Regions from separate parts of the Shewanella sp. MF08487 genome, predicted to be linked through region 2. Evidence: predicted binding sites of a transcription regulator. Region 2 holds the regulator's gene; the other holds the start of a gene.

Region 1 (8,321 bases), on a different contig from region 2:
TTAAATGGTACTGACGATACGTTTGAACTCGATGATGAACCTCAAGTGAGTCTAACGGCTACTGGGGTAGCCGCAGCGACTGCCGCTGCATTAATAAGCACTAAAGATAAAGAATCATCATTCTTTAATGATTTAAAAGCCAATAAAAACCCAGATCCTCATGTACTCGATTGGGATTCAGAGCTTGATTTTGCCCCTAAAGTTAACCCTGTAACGCCTCCAACAGATATTGAGGATAATGATGTCGAGCTTAAAATCGATGCCATTACCCAGACGACTGCAGAAAAGCCTATTAAGGCTACACGCAACGATCTTGATTTCAGTGAAGATTTTAAACTCGATACTCAAAAAGAGCCGGACGAGTTAGATTTTGAGCAAGGGTTTGATTTAAGTGACGATAACGTACTCGCCGCCTTTACGGCCAATGTCGATTTTGATGAAGACGAAGATGTACTGACGTCGGAAGACAGCTTTTCCTTGATCGATGACCATAATCTTACGGTTGATGAAGCCTTGGCCGCGCTTGACGCCCAAGAGTCGCGTAAAGCACAACAGAGGTTTGTGCCAGAACACGATTTAACTCATTTCCAAAATGAAAATGGTTTTATTGATATCGATAAGTTATTAAATGATGCCAATGAAGAAGGCTCTGATACTGATCAGTATTCGGAAATTGACGTTGAAATGAGTGACGTCGATGCGTTAATCGGTGATGCGGCGATGATTGATGTAGATGACGAGGAAAACTCAGTTAGTGCAAAGCTTGATTTAGCCAGAGCTTATATTGAAATTGACGACAGTGATAGCGCTAAAGCCTTGCTTAAAGAAGTCAACATTGATGGCAATGCGCGTCAGCAAGAAGAAGCGCAACGTTTACTGAAGGATATCACCTAAAGCGGTTTCTCTTTCAGTTTCGATTAAACGGCGCTAACAGCGCCGTTTTTTTTAGTTAATGCTGTGATAAAATACGCCGCTAAATAATAGTAACCAGTGAGGATAAGTGAATGCGGATTGCATTAGGTATTGAATATGACGGTAATGGCTATTTTGGCTGGCAACGCCAGACCGACGTCGATTCAGTGCAAACGCAATTAGAACGCGCGTTATCGATAGTGGCCAATGAGCCTATCGGCGTATTCTGTGCAGGCCGAACCGATGCGGGGGTTCATGCCACTGGCCAAGTGGTGCATTTTGAAACCCATGCCATTCGTAATGAAAGTGCATGGACCCTTGGGGTGAATGCTAATCTGCCTGATAATATTGCCGTACGCTGGGTGAAAGAGGTGGATGATAGCTTCCATGCCCGTTTTTCTGCCACGGCTCGTCGCTACCGTTATGTGATTTATAATCATCAATTTCGCCCAGGAATTTTGCGTCAGGGCGTCAGTCATTATCATGGCGATATCGATGCTAACAAAATGCATCAAGCGGCGCAGTTGTTGCTCGGTGAACATGATTTTACCAGTTTCCGTGCTATGCAATGTCAATCCAAAACACCATTTCGTAATGTGCATTGCGTTAATGTGACCCGCCAAGGTATGTATGTGATTGTTGATATTGCTGCTAATGCCTTTTTGCACCACATGGTGCGTAATATTGTGGGTTCGTTATTAGAAATTGGTTTAGGCAATCAGCCTTTAACGTGGATGACAGAGCTATTAAGCCTAAAAGATAGAAAACAAGCGGCAGCAACTGCAAAACCCAATGGGCTTTATTTGGTTGATGTCACTTATCCTGAGCAATACCAGTTACCTAAATTGGCTCTAGGGCCACTGTTTATGCTGGATTAAGATTACCGCTCCACACTCAAGCTTTATTGCAATAGATTGTAAGGCATCGAATACGAGGATGTACCGATATGCTAACAGTACCAGCGTCAAATGCAGAACTTAATCAGTGGCTTGATTATTTATTATCCATTCATCCCACTGAAATCGACATGGGCTTAAGCCGTGTTTCGCAAGTGGCGCGCCGCTTAGATCTACTGGCATTGGGTCAGGCTAAAGTGGTTACTGTGGCTGGCACAAATGGTAAAGGCACCACTTGCGCTATGTTAGAACAAATTCTGCGCTTATCGGGTTTAACGGTGGGCGTGTACAGTTCGCCGCACATGCTCAAGTATAATGAGCGAGTGCGTATCAATGGCGAAGATGCGCAAGACCGCGCTTTTGTGGCGGCCTTTGAGCAAATTGAAGCGGCGCGCGCCGAGATCTCTCTGACCTTTTTTGAATACGCTACGCTGGCGGGATTAATCCTTTTTAAAGCCGCAAAGCTCGATGTAGTGATCCTCGAAGTTGGATTAGGAGGGCGTTTAGATGCCACCAATATCATTGATGCAGATATCAGCGTGGTCACATCGGTGGATTTAGATCACGAAAGTTATCTTGGTAATACCCGTGAACTCGTGGGCCGTGAAAAGGCGGGGATTTTCCGCGCCGGTAAACTCGCTATCGTGGGGGAGCCTAATTTGCCATGCAGTGTGAATGATGTCGCTAGCGAAGTCGGCGCACATTTATACCGTGTTGGTCATGAATTTAGTTATCAAAATCATGGTGACTCATGGGAGTTTTCGGGGCAAATAAGGCAGCTTAATCACTTAACGTTACCTACCTTGCCCTTGCCCAATGCGGCATCGGTACTGGCGGTGATTGAACATGGCTGGCCGGATATTTCGGCGGATATTATTAATAAAGGTATTAGTTCGGCTCGTTTAACCGGTCGATTAGAGCGAGTGAGCGAACAGCCTTTGGTGGTGCTTGATGTGGCTCACAATCCCCATGCGGCTCGATTTTTAGTGCAACAGCTACAGCCGATAGTTGCAGGTAAACGTGTATTTGCGCTATGTGGCATGCTTAAAGATAAAGATATTACGGGCGTGCTATCGGTGGTTGAGCCCTTAGTTGACACTTGGTATTTAGTGAGTCTGCAAGGTGAACGCGGTGCAAGCGCGGCACAATTACGTCAAACCTTAGCTGCAGATAGCAAAGCGATTGAGTTTGAGGGCATAGATGCCGCCTGGTCGGCACTAAAAGCGCAAATAACCCCAGATGATGTGGTAATTGTGTTTGGCTCCTTTTACACTGTGGCAGGTTTTAAGTCTCAATTTAAGCAGGAAGTGCGTTTTGTCTAGCCAGTTTCATAATCGTTTAGTTGGCACTGTAGTGCTGGTTGCGCTTGGTGTGCTTTTTTTGCCAGATATTTTGGATGGCAAAATAGATCGCCAAGAAGAGCAATTTTCAGAAATCCCTTTACGTCCAACTGTGATTGAACAGCAAAAACCCGACGATATGTTTGAGGTTTTATCGGTTGATGATGCACCTAGCTCAAAGGAACCTGAGTTAGCGGCTGATGACCAAACTCATGCGGATAATCAGCTGGCGACAGCCGTCAAAGAGACCGCTAAGCAAGACGTTAAGGCTGAAGTCCAGCCCGAGGTAAAAAAGTCTGAGGTCAAAAAAGAACCGCCTAAGGCAACCGTTAAAGCTGAACCGGCCAAAAAGCCTGAGAGCAAACCGGTTACCGTAGCAAAGGTTGAAAAACCTAAAGTTGAAACGCCTAAAGCGAATACGGCAAAAGAGTCCACTGTTAAAACGGTCAATCCTGACAAAATAAAAAGCGGTTTTACCTTGCAGTTAGGTGGGTTTAATAATGCCGCTAATGTTAAAACCTTAGTTGCGCAGCTGCGTAAAAGTGGTTTTAAAGCTTACACTATCCCAGCAACACCTAAGGATGGCGTATTGACTAAAGTTTTTGTTGGGCCAGATGTGTCCGAAGCCAAACTGAAAAAAATACAAGCTGAGGTTGAAACCCTCACACGGCTTAAGGGCTGGATAGTACCTTTTAACCCCTTAGAGTCTTAATGGCGATACTACATCTGAGACTGAAAATGATTTATTTACCTCGCTAGGGGGTGAGAATCGTTTCAGTCTCTGGTAGAATCGCGCCGTCTTAAAGCCTATGTCGGAAAGCCATCTCAATGGTTTGGATTGATTACGCTATCATATTCGTCATCGGATTATCGACTCTCATCAGTCTGATCCGAGGATTTGCCAAAGAAGCCATGTCGTTAGTGGTATGGTTTGCAGCATTCTTTATTGCCAGCCAATTTTACCTCGATCTTGCCGTTCATTTAACGCAAATGAGCGATGAGATGCTGCGCAATGGCGTTTCCATTGCCATTCTGTTTATTACTACCTTAGTGCTCGGCGCCTTAGTTAACTACATTCTCGGACAACTGGTTGTTAAAACCGGATTATCTGGCACTGACAGGCTTTTAGGCCTTTGTTTCGGTGCCATTCGCGGCGCCTTGATTGTCAGTGCTTTACTGTTTTTTATGGATGCTTTTACAGGTTCACCCAACACCCAGTGGTGGAAGGACTCTGTGCTAGTGCCCGAATTTGGCGTGGTTATTCAATGGTTTTTTAACTATTTGGAAAACACCTCCAGCTTTGTACCCAAACTATAAGAAATAAAATTAATTAATCCTAAATGCTGAAAAACGCTGTCGCTTGGGAATTTATGTTACGCATGTTTAAAGGCTGATGCCTATTACATGCACACGCCATTTAGATAATGACCTCGATGTTGTTATTTGAATAAGCAGAAACGTGACCGAATACCTGAGTGATAAATAACGCCGTTCTTAAGTCGAAAGGTAAAAGTATGACGTTATTATCTGCTTATATTTCAGCATAAAAGGCATAGAACATCTTACAATGAGGAAGCTTATCCATGTGTGGTATCGTCGGAATAGTTGGCCAATCATCGGTTAATCAGACCATTTATGATGCACTGACAGTGCTGCAGCACAGAGGTCAGGATGCGGCAGGTATTGTGACCATTGATCGTGGTGCTTTCAGGCTGCGTAAAGCCAATGGTCTAGTTAAAGACGTTTTTGAAGTCAAACATATGCAACGCCTACAAGGTAATGCTGGTATTGGCCATGTGCGTTATCCAACGGCGGGCAGTTCTAGCGCATCTGAAGCGCAACCTTTTTATGTTAACTCGCCCTTTGGGATCTCTTTAGCCCACAATGGCAACTTAACTAACACGGTTGAATTAGCCGAAGGGCTAATCAAAAAACGTCGCCATGTTAATACTACTTCAGACTCTGAAGTGTTATTAAACCTGTTGGCTGATGAATTACAAAAAACCACTAGCTTGACGCTGACGTCTGAAGAAGTGTTCGATGCGGTTGCTAACGTGCACCAGCAAGCTCGCGGCGCCTATGCGGTGGTGGCGATGATCATCGGTCAAGGTCTTGTCGCGTTTCGTGACCCATTCGGTATTCGTCCTTTGGTATTAGGTAAGCACGAAACGCCAACAGGCACTGAGTATATGGTCGCCTCTGAAAGTGTTGCCCTTGATGCCGTCGGCTTTGAAGTGATGCGTGATGTAGCGCCTGGCGAAGCTATTTATGTGTCTATTGATGGCAAGCTTTATACCCGTCAATGTGCGGCGGATCCTAGCTATGCTCCTTGTATCTTCGAGTTTGTCTATTTTGCCCGCCCAGATTCGACCATTGACAAAGTGTCTGTGTATGCCAGTCGCGTCAATATGGGCGCTAAGCTTGGCGAGAAGATTAAGAAGGAATGGTGTGATCACGATATTGATGTGGTTATTCCTATTCCTGAAACCTCTTGCGATATCGCGCTTGAAATCGCCCGTTGTATGGACTTGCCTTACCGCCAAGGTTTTGTAAAAAATCGTTATATTGGCCGTACTTTCATTATGCCGGGTCAACAGGAACGTAAGAAGTCTGTACGCCGTAAACTCAATGCCATTAATACCGAATTTTACGGTAAAAATGTATTGCTGGTGGATGACTCGATTGTTCGCGGTACGACGTCTGAGCAAATTATTGAAATGGCACGTGAAGCGGGTGCTAAGAAAGTGTATTTTGCCTCAGCAGCTCCAGAAATTCGTTTCCCTAACGTGTACGGCATCGACATGCCAACATCAAACGAGTTAATCGCCTATGGGCGTGATGCTGATGAAATCGCTAAATTAATCGGTGCCGATGGCATTATCTTCCAGGACTTACCAGACTTAATTGAAGCAGTAAGAATGGAAAATCCAGCGATTAAATGTTTCGAAACGTCAGTATTTGATGGCCATTACATTACTAAAGATGTCGATCAAGCTTATTTAGATCACTTAACGCAGTTGCGTAATGATGATGCTAAAGTGGATCGTAATAAAGATATCGGCACTAACCTAGAGCTGCACAACGTCTGTCATCCATAAAGAAAGACAAGCGTTTGAGCATAAGTCGTTAGCGTATCGATAGCATGAGCCAGTGATATTTTCACTGGCTTTTTTATTGACTCAATCACCCGAAAATCCACAGTAGCATCCACATACCCAATAAATAGTTCAAGCTATAACGCGTCACTTGATGGCTGAGCAATAACGATAAACTCACTGCAATCGGTAGCAATAACATCAATCCCCATGCTAGTGGTAAATCGATAATGTTAACCTGTGCAAACCATCGATGAGTAAGCAGGCCAATGGCGAGTAACATCAAACTATAAAACAACAGTAGTTGATTGAATCTTAACGTTAATGCAGGGTTGAACATCATCCTTTCTTGTGTGTATATCGCAAGTTGTTTCATCGTTACTCCTGTTTAATTCGTTGTACCTTAGCCTCTATTGAGAATTATTCGCAATTGAATTTACAGTTGAGCGGGCTTTTTAATGACCGAGTTGGATAGATATTTGCACTCAGCGACTGTTTGGGCTAAATTACACTGTAATTATATCCAGTGCTTGGTGTTTGTATGATCCTCTATATCGCAGAAAAACCTAGCCTAGGGCGGGCCATTGCCGATGTATTGCCTAAACCCCATAAAAAAGGCGATGGATTTATCGAAGCTGCTAATGGTGATTGTGTGTCTTGGTGCGTGGGGCACTTGCTTGAGCAAGCCGAGCCAGATGCCTACAATCCTGAATTTAAATCTTGGAAATTCGAACATTTACCGATAGTGCCCGATAAATGGCAATTGAAGCCTAAGGCTGCAACTCGCAGCCAGCTCACAGTGCTTAAACGATTGGTCAAACAAGCCAATACTTTGGTCAATGCTGGCGATCCTGATCGCGAAGGGCAGTTACTTGTGGATGAAGTGATTGCCTATCTTGGGGTGACGGGCGATAAATTGCATCAAACCCAGCGCCTACTTATCAGTGATTTAAACCCCCAAGCGGTAAAACGTGCGCTGACACAATTACGCAGTAACCGTGAATTTATTCCGTTATCGACCTCAGCACTTGCCCGTAGCCGCGCCGATTGGCTCTATGGGATGAATATGACGCGGGCCTACACTATTCAAGGTAAAAAAGTTGGTTATCAAGGCGTGTTATCCGTTGGCCGAGTACAAACCCCCTTGCTTGGGCTGGTGGTGCGCCGAGATGAAGAGATAGCCAATTTTCAATCTAAACCTTTCTATGAAGTTTTGGCGCATTTGGCGACACAAAAGCAAGAAATCTTCAGCGCAAAATGGCAACCCAGTGAGGCTTGTCAGCCGTATATGGATGAAGAAGGAAGAGTATTAGCCAGAGGATTAGCACAGAATGTGGTGAGTCGGATTAGTGATAAATCTGCTGTCATTACGCAATTAGTATCTAAGGATAAAAAACAATATCCGCCATTACCTTATAGTTTGTCGGCGTTACAAATTGATGCGGCAAAACGCTTTGGCATGAGTGCTAAGGATGTACTTGATACCTGCCAGAGTCTGTATGAACGGCATAAACTGATCACTTATCCACGATCCGACAGCCGTTATTTGCCCGTTGAGCAACATAGTCTCGCACCCTTAGTATTAAAAGCGATTAGTGGTGGAGCCGCTGAACTATTACAACAGGTTGACGCGCCTGATCATCGCCTTAAATCTAAGGCATGGGATGATAAAAAAGTCGATGCTCATCATGCGATAGTGCCTACAGAGAAAACAGCTAATTTATCGAGTTTGAGTCTACGGGAAAAACAGCTATATCTGCATATTGCTCGTCAGTACTTAGCACAGTTTTATCCCGCTTATTGTTATGGCGAAACCACAGTGCAAGTGACTATTGAGGGTGGATTATTTAATACCAAAGCGCGTCAGGACAAATCTTTAGGCTGGAAGCAACTCTTCGCCCGCCAAGAATCTCATGGCAATAAACCTATAGAAAAAAAGCCAGCGGAGGAAAGCACCAGCAAAGACGATGATGACAATGACGAGTTTATCGGCCAACTGCCACCCTTAACATTAGGGCAATTGTTGCATTGCACTCGGGGTGAACTGCTTGAAAAAAATACTCAGCCGCCTAAGGCCT
Region 2 (8,321 bases):
TGTGCTCAGGCACGATAGCTAAGGTATCAGTCTCAACCACTAATCCTTGTTCAATCAGGAAATCCAGCACTTGCTCAACATAGGCTGGTAAGTCTTTAATTCCCATGAAGAGTTCGGCTTTCAGCAGTGGATAAAAATCGGCAACGACTGACGCGACTTGCTGACGCTGAATTTGCTCATTATGCGTTAAACAGCTAGCGATTAATGACGGTACAATAAATAAGTGAATGATATTATTACGATAGTAAGTCATAGAGACCGCCTGACTTGCTTCGATCGACACGATTTCACCTAGGGAGTCGGCGGATACAACAAACTTATTTAGCTCTAAGCCCTGCTGCACTAACAGCTTGCCATCTCCTTCGGCAACCGAAGTATAAGCAGTGTAAGGCACTTTTTTAAGTAAGGTTAAATACAAATCAAGCTGACGCTCTAGCAGACTGCGCTGTAAGGCATTTTGATCTGTGGCGAGTAACACTAAGCTTGTTAATGTCACTGAACTCGCTGCCGCGGCATCATTGATATGGGTCATAACCCGATTAGCCAGAACATTTACCGCTGGTGTTAACCAACTTGGTTTTTGCTCGGGATCATCAGCAAGCTCAGCACGCCAGTTGGGTGCGCGTTCATTCAAAAAGTTTTGCAGAGTAATCGGCTCGCCAAAATTCACATAACCTTGACCGAAATTACCGAGTTTGCGAATCGCACCAAATACCTGCCAGACTGATTCTTTTTTCTTTTTCTTACCACTTAACTCTTTATGGTAAGTCGCCACTTCCATCACATGGTCATAGCCTAAATACACAGGCACTAGCGTTACCGGACGTTCAATACCGCGTAGTACGCTATTCATTGTCATGGCGATCATGCCCGTTTTGGGTGCCAACAGACGACCCGTACGTGAGCGGCCGCCTTCAGAGAAGTATTCTACCGAATAACCTTTCGCAAATAGCTGGTCTAAATATTCACGGAATACTGCGGTATAAAGCTTATTGCCATTAAAGCTACGACGAATAAAGAAAGCACCACCGCGACGGAACATAGGCCCAGCGGGCCAAAAATTAAGGTTTATACCAGCAGCAATGTGCGGCGGAACCATACCTTGATAATACAAAATATACGATAACAGCAGGTAATCCATATGGCTGCGATGGCAAGGCACATAGACAATCTCGTGACCATCGTGGTGTAACTGACGAACTTGCTCGGCGCCTTTAATGTTGATCCCGCTATAAAGCTTATTCCACAACCAAGTTAAGAAACGCTCGGCAATACGAACTAAGCTATCAGAATAATCAGCAGCAATTTCATCGAGATACTCAATAGCCGTCTCGCGCGCTTGGGTTTCTGAAATCTTTTTGGTAGCGGCTTCTTCTTGAATCGCTTTACGTATTGATTCAGATTTTAACAGCGAATGAAATAACGCTTGGCGATTAGGCAACACAGGCCCTGTCATCACTTTACGTTGGCGACGGAAATGCACTCGCGCCACTCGCGCTAACTTATGGGCAATACCCATATCAGTACCATGCTCATCAGCCATATAACGCAGAGATACTGCATTGGAAAACTGCACAAAATTATGTCGACCTAAGAACAGAATCATTAGGCACTTGCGCAGCCAAGTCGGGTTTTCCCGCTCAAATACGGCCGCCTTCATCGTATCGTCCTCTTTCCCTGGCGTTCTCCCCCAATACAAACTGACGGGTACCAGTTGAATATCGAGCTCAGGATGTTGTTTATGCACCGCTAATAAGCGCATAAAACATTCGAGGAAAGGTTCATTGCCGGTACGCTCACCAAACAACGGCTTGCGCCCTTGAAGGCAAACGACTCGCGGTGCAACTACGCCATTAGCGACTAACGGCTCATAGGGACTAGGCAGCCCGAGTTTAGCGGTTATTTCACTCAGTGCAGCAATGTCACTAAGTGATTCTGTTTTCATCACATAAGCAAGAGGTCTGGAGGCATCCAGATTCAGATCGGCAAAGGGATCCTGAGGCACCACAATGGTATGCACCAATTGTTTTTGGATCCAACGTAATGATTTTAACCAAAGAGAGTCATGTTTAGGCATTATTCTTATGCAATTAAGTACGTTCACTAGCCCGATAGAATACCAGACTATAGGGAATATTCGCTAATTCTCTCCGATATGGTTAAAAAGTGGTTAATACTTGCGCTGCAAACAATACTGTATATACTAACAGTAACTGTATAGAAAAACAGGAAAGACCATGAGACCTTTGACGCCACGCCAAGCTGAAATTTTAGAGCTAATCAAACGAAATATTGCCGACACTGGCATGCCACCTACTCGGGCTGAAATTGCCACCCGCTTAGGTTTTAAGAGTGCCAATGCAGCTGAAGAACATCTAAAAGCGTTGGCGAAAAAAGGCTGTATCGAGATTATACCCGGCACCTCACGAGGTATTCGCCTCACTGCTGAAGTGGAGGATGTAACTGAAACAGGTTTACCTCTTATAGGCCAAGTGGCTGCAGGTGAACCGATTCTCGCCCAAGAACACGTAGAACAGTATTACCAAGTCGACCCAAACATGTTCCATCCCGCTGCCGACTTTTTACTACGAGTTAAAGGCGACAGTATGAAAAATATTGGTATTCTCGAAGGAGATTTACTGGCAGTTCATAAAGTAGAACAAGCTAGGAATGGTCAAGTGGTTGTCGCTAGAGTCGACGACGATGTCACAGTTAAACGTTTCGAAAAAAAAGGTAATGTGGTCTATCTACACGCCGAAAATGAAGACTACTCTCCAATTAAAGTGGATTTAGGCTTTCAAAGTTTAACAATTGAAGGACTCGCCGTCGGTGTGATCCGTAATGGAGATTGGCTATGAACAAACTAATTGGCAATGCCCCGCGCCATCCGGGATTGTGGCGTGATGATGAAGTTCGTGCAGCCGATTATGATTGGCATCACACACCTATCGCCTGTATGCCCACTAAAACTCAAGGTCGCCAAGAATTAATTCATCTGAGTGCGCAACTCGCTCAGTTAAGCCAACAGGGCCGTTGGTTAGTGCTCATCAACCCACCAAGTATTGGCTACAAGCAAATGCTCGCCAGCGCAGGTGTGCGTATGGATAGAGTCTTACTGGTACATGCTAAAGATGAAGTAGAAACCCTGTGGGCGATGGAAAAAGCCTTAACAAGTGGTACGTCCAGTGCAGTCATTACTTGGACTCAATCATTAGATGCGCGGGATAATCGTCGCCTACAAATCGTGGCTAAAAGTGCCCGAGCTATGGGCATAGTGCTTGAAGACGTAAACAGTCACTTACATGCCGACGTACGCATTGAGCAAGGCAATCTCTTCGGTCAGCAATCTTTTTTTAGCGCTGTACATTAAATATTCATTTAATTTTTTACCTTGAAAGCCGCCTCACCTATGAATGTGAGGCTTTTTTTTGGCAATTTTTCAGATAATTAGATAAATAAGTGATCTTGATCAATATTTAAACAGCAAGTATGGTTGGTTAAGTCGGTGATGATATATCACCTTCCGTGGTCAATGAATCGAGTATTTATCGGACTCGAAGCGCCACTAAAAATAGAGAACAGATTTATTTCAGTCGTATGTGCCAGCGTGGCTAATTACCAGCAGTAACAATACTTGATTAAAAGTAACAGCCGCCAACGCACGTTGAAGTCAAAAAAGCTTTTTTGGGAACTGAAGAGTTTGCATAGAGTTGAGACTTACTGTGTTGCTCTTCTTTGTAGTTGCTATTCGCAATTGGCAGAGGAGAAGTCTTGTGAAGCAATTGTTGTATTGTTTACTCGTGGTGTTATTCGCACCACCGTTGGCCGCCGCGGACATGCGGTTCAACATGACCCCTGGCGTGACCGAGATCAGTGGCAAGGTTTATCACTTGCACATGACCATCTTGTATATCTGCTGCGCAATAGGCCTAGTGGTCTTTGGCGTGATGATTTACGCCATGATCAACCACAGAAAATCCAAAGGCGCTGTCGCGTCCCACTTTCACGAAAGCACTAAAGTTGAAATCGCTTGGACGATTCTGCCATTTATCATTTTGATCTTAATGGCGATTCCAGCGACAAAAACTTTAATCGCAATGGAAGATCCCAGCAACGCCGATCTCACCGTAAAAGTCACGGGATCCCAATGGAAATGGCATTACAGCTACTTTGATCAAGATATTGATTTTTATAGCATACTGACAACACCCAGAGCACAAATCGAAGGCACCGAAACTAAGGGTGAAAACTATCTATTGGAAGTCGATAAACCGCTCGTTCTGCCGATAAATCGCAAAATCCGCTTTTTGATGACCTCTGAAGATGTCATCCATTCATGGTGGGTGCCCGCCTTTGCCATTAAGAAAGATGCCAACCCAGGATTTATTAATGAGGCGTGGACTCGCATAGACAAACCCGGTATTTACCGTGGTCAATGCGCCGAACTTTGTGGTAAAGACCATGGTTTTATGCCGATCGTAGTGCAAGCCTTACCCGAAGCCGAGTTTGAAGCTTGGGTGACGGAGCAGAAACAAGCCGCAGGTGCTGCAGCTGAAGCCGCTCAAGCCGCTTTATCACAAACCCTAAGTAAAGAAGAGTTGATGACTCAAGGTGAACAAGTTTACCTCGGGCACTGCGCAGCCTGCCACCAGCCCAATGGCGAAGGGTTGCAAGGCGTATTTCCGCCCCTTAAAGGTAGCCCGATTGCAACGGGATCACTCAGCGGTCACCTTGAAATCGTGCTCAACGGTAAAACGGGTACAGCCATGCAAGCGTTTAGTAAGCAATTGACTGCACAAGAAATCGCGGCAGTGACTACCTACGAGCGTAATGCTTGGGGTAATAATACTGGCGATGCAGTGCAAGCCAAAGACGTAAACGAGTACATGAACGGCAATTCTGCACAAACATCCGCCGCGGTACCAAGCAGTACAACTCCGACACCCGCGCCTGCAAAAGACGTCTCAGCTGCAGTCGATCCCGCAAGCCTCCCCACACTCAGCCATGACGCCCTCATGGCCGAAGGTGAAACTGTCTATGCGACCTTCTGTGCTGCCTGCCATCAAGTGACAGGTGCAGGAATACCACCCGCCTTCCCCGCGCTAGTGGGTAGCGCTATCGCCATTGGACCAGTCGCCAATCACATCGATATTGTGATGCACGGTAAAACAGGCACGGCTATGCAGGCATTTGGCAAACAGCTTAGCCCACAGCAACTTGCAGCAGTCATTACCTATGAACGCAATGCTTGGGGCAACAATACCGGCGATACAGTGCAACCTGCTGATATCGCAAGTCATGGACAGTAGGGGATAATGATGAGCACAACGACTCAAGATCAAACCGCAGCCCATGATGAGCATCATCATGGTGCGCCAAAGGGCATCATGCGCTGGCTGCTAACCACCAACCATAAAGACATAGGTACTTTGTATTTATGGTTCAGCTTCATTATGTTCTTAACCGGTGGCGCTATGGCCATGGTTATCCGCGCTGAACTCTTTCAACCTGGATTACAATTGGTCGAGCCCAACTTCTTTAACCAAATGACCACAATCCACGGGTTGATCATGGTATTCGGCGCGGTAATGCCGGCCTTTACAGGGCTAGCTAACTGGCTGATCCCTATGATGATTGGTGCGCCCGATATGGCGCTGCCACGGATGAATAACTGGAGTTTTTGGATACTACCCTTCGCCTTCACTATCCTTCTCAGTTCGCTATTTATGGAAGGTGGCGGACCTAACTTTGGTTGGACCTTCTACGCACCACTATCAACCACATATAGCCCAGATAGCACGGCGCTCTTTGTATTTTCTATTCACATCATGGGGATAAGTTCGATCATGGGTGCGATCAACGTGATTGTGACCATAGTGAATTTACGCGCACCAGGCATGACATGGATGAAGTTACCGTTGTTTGTGTGGACTTGGCTTATCACGGCATTCCTACTGATCGCGGTTATGCCCGTACTCGCGGGCGCTGTGACTATGGTGCTGACCGATAAGTTTTTCGGCACGAGTTTCTTCGATGCGGCTGGCGGCGGCGATCCTGTGATGTTCCAGCATATTTTCTGGTTCTTCGGCCACCCTGAAGTTTACATCATGATCTTGCCGTCCTTTGGCATCATCTCTGCCATAGTGCCAGCCTTCAGTCGTAAACCCTTATTTGGCTATGCATCCATGGTTTATGCTACCGCTAGTATTGCAATTCTGTCGTTTCTCGTATGGGCGCACCATATGTTCACCACAGGTATGCCAGTGTTTGCCGAGCTGTTCTTCATGTATTGCACTATGTTGATTGCAGTGCCAACTGGGGTGAAAGTGTTTAACTGGGTTGCCACTATGTGGCGCGGCTCACTCAGTTTCGAAACGCCCATGCTGTTTGCTGTCGCCTTTATCATACTCTTCACTATTGGCGGTTTTTCGGGGTTAATGCTCGCCATTACGCCAGCCGACTTCCAATACCACGACACCTATTTTGTGGTGGCGCATTTCCATTATGTGCTCGTGACTGGGGCGATTTTCTCCATCATGGCAGCGGCCTATTACTGGCTACCTAAGTGGACGGGGCACATGTACAACGAACGACTGGGACAATGGCATTTCTGGTGTTCGGTGATATCCGTCAACGTGCTGTTTTTCCCGATGCATTTCCTTGGGCTGGCAGGAATGCCAAGGCGCATCCCTGACTACTCGATTCAATTTGCCGATGTTAATCAAATCGTCTCGATTGGTGGGTTCGCCTTCGGCTTATCGCAATTGATTTTCTTAGTATTAGTAATTAAGTGCATCCGTGGCGGCGAAAAAGCTCCCGCTAAACCTTGGGAAGGTTCCGAGGGTTTAGAGTGGACATTGCCAAGCCCTGCGCCTTACCACTCCTTCACGACACCACCTGAGGTGAAATGAAATGGCAACCCAACACCAGCAAGATAAACCCAAGTCAAATCGTAAACTTATCAGCATGTTAGTTATCGGCTGTATTGGCATGTTTGGCTTTGGATTCGCGCTGGTGCCGCTCTACGATGTGTTGTGCGAGCAACTCGGTATCAATGGAAAACCCTCCAATACCGCGAGTAGTTATCAAGCAATCACAGTAGATACAAGCCGAATAGTGACTGTGGAATTTATTTCTCAGGTACAAACAGGCATGCCATGGACATTTGCGCCACAAACCAAGCGGCTCGAAGTTCACCCTGGCGAGCTAATCCATACTGCATTTTTGGCGCGCAATATGTCCGCTAAAGCAACTATTGGCCAAGCGATACCTTCAGTTTCGCCCGGCCAAGGTGCCGCTTATTTTAATAAAACAGAATGCTTTTGCTTTAATCAACAACCCTTAGCGGCGGACACTAGCGCTGAGCTGCCGCTCATTTTCTATGTAGATCCTCAGTTACCTGAGTCTATCCATACTCTGACCCTCTCTTACACTCTCTACGACATTACCGACAAGCAGTTAGCGTCTGCCATAGAGCAAGGAGCTGCAAAATGACAACGAAACATCAGTCTTACTACGTTCCATCCCAAAGTGTCTGGCCTATTGTAGGTGCCATTGGCTTGTTCTTAATCGCCTCTGGTGCAGGCCTTTTCGTGCAGCAGTTGAAATCAGGTGCATCCGGTGGCGGTTATGTGCTGCTGGTTGGGATAGCTGTGATCTTATTCATGCTGGTAGGTTGGTTTAGAACCGTGATCCAAGAGTCGATGGCAGGGCTCTATTCTAGCCAAATGGATCGATCGTTTCGCCAAGGTATGAGCTGGTTTATTTTTTCGGAAGTCATGTTTTTCGGGGCTTTTTTCGGGGCACTATTTTATGCCCGCATGTTCGCAGTGCCTTGGCTCGGTGGCGCATCGAATAATGCCATGACCCACGAAGTACTCTGGCCTCAGTTTGAAGCTATTTGGCCGCTCATTACTACGCCAGATGGCACTAAAACCCAAGCTATGCCATGGACTGGACTGCCATTAATCAACACTATCGTACTGCTAACCTCCTCCGTAACCTTACATTTCGCCCATGTCAGCCTAGAAAAAGGTAAACGTTCTGCCATCCTCCTTTGGCTGGGGATTACGGTCTTATTGGGTGTGGGTTTCCTTTGTTTACAGGTCGAAGAATACAGGCATGCCTACCAAGAAATAGGGCTGACACTCGCCTCCGGCATATACGGTAATACTTTTTACTTGTTAACAGGTTTTCATGGCATGCATGTGACCTTGGGTACCGTTTTTTTATTGATTCTGTTTTTCAGGGTATTAAAAGGCCATTTTACGCCTGATAAACATTTTGCGTTCCAAGCGGGGAGCTGGTATTGGCACTTTGTG

The links. Region 2 encodes LexA, which represses DNA repair genes until DNA is damaged. Its sites were predicted from a motif close to TACTGTATNNNNATACAGTA; they were not measured.
Region 1: a site for LexA is predicted at 6,753-6,772, ahead of ACRN9H_RS07275 (DNA topoisomerase III). Genes of this name have one in related genera too.

Annotation. Positions count from the first base shown of each region.
Region 1 is NZ_JBOZPB010000007.1:91,471-99,791, reverse strand. It holds gene ACRN9H_RS07310 (FimV/HubP family polar landmark protein) at 1-894, shown strand, start outside; gene truA (tRNA pseudouridine(38-40) synthase TruA) at 1,005-1,790, shown strand; gene folC (bifunctional tetrahydrofolate synthase/dihydrofolate synthase) at 1,859-3,130, shown strand; gene dedD (cell division protein DedD) at 3,123-3,860, shown strand; gene ACRN9H_RS07290 (CvpA family protein) at 3,977-4,465, shown strand; gene purF (amidophosphoribosyltransferase) at 4,732-6,246, shown strand; gene ACRN9H_RS07280 (hypothetical protein) at 6,332-6,619, opposite strand; gene ACRN9H_RS07275 (DNA topoisomerase III) at 6,785-8,321, shown strand, end outside.
Region 2 is NZ_JBOZPB010000021.1:20,898-29,218, forward strand. It holds gene plsB (glycerol-3-phosphate 1-O-acyltransferase PlsB) at 1-2,077, opposite strand, end outside; gene lexA (transcriptional repressor LexA) at 2,238-2,858, shown strand; gene ACRN9H_RS14280 (cell division inhibitor SulA) at 2,855-3,370, shown strand; gene coxB (cytochrome c oxidase subunit II) at 3,774-5,309, shown strand; gene ctaD (cytochrome c oxidase subunit I) at 5,319-6,911, shown strand; gene ACRN9H_RS14295 (cytochrome c oxidase assembly protein) at 6,913-7,494, shown strand; gene ACRN9H_RS14300 (cytochrome c oxidase subunit 3) at 7,491-8,321, shown strand, end outside.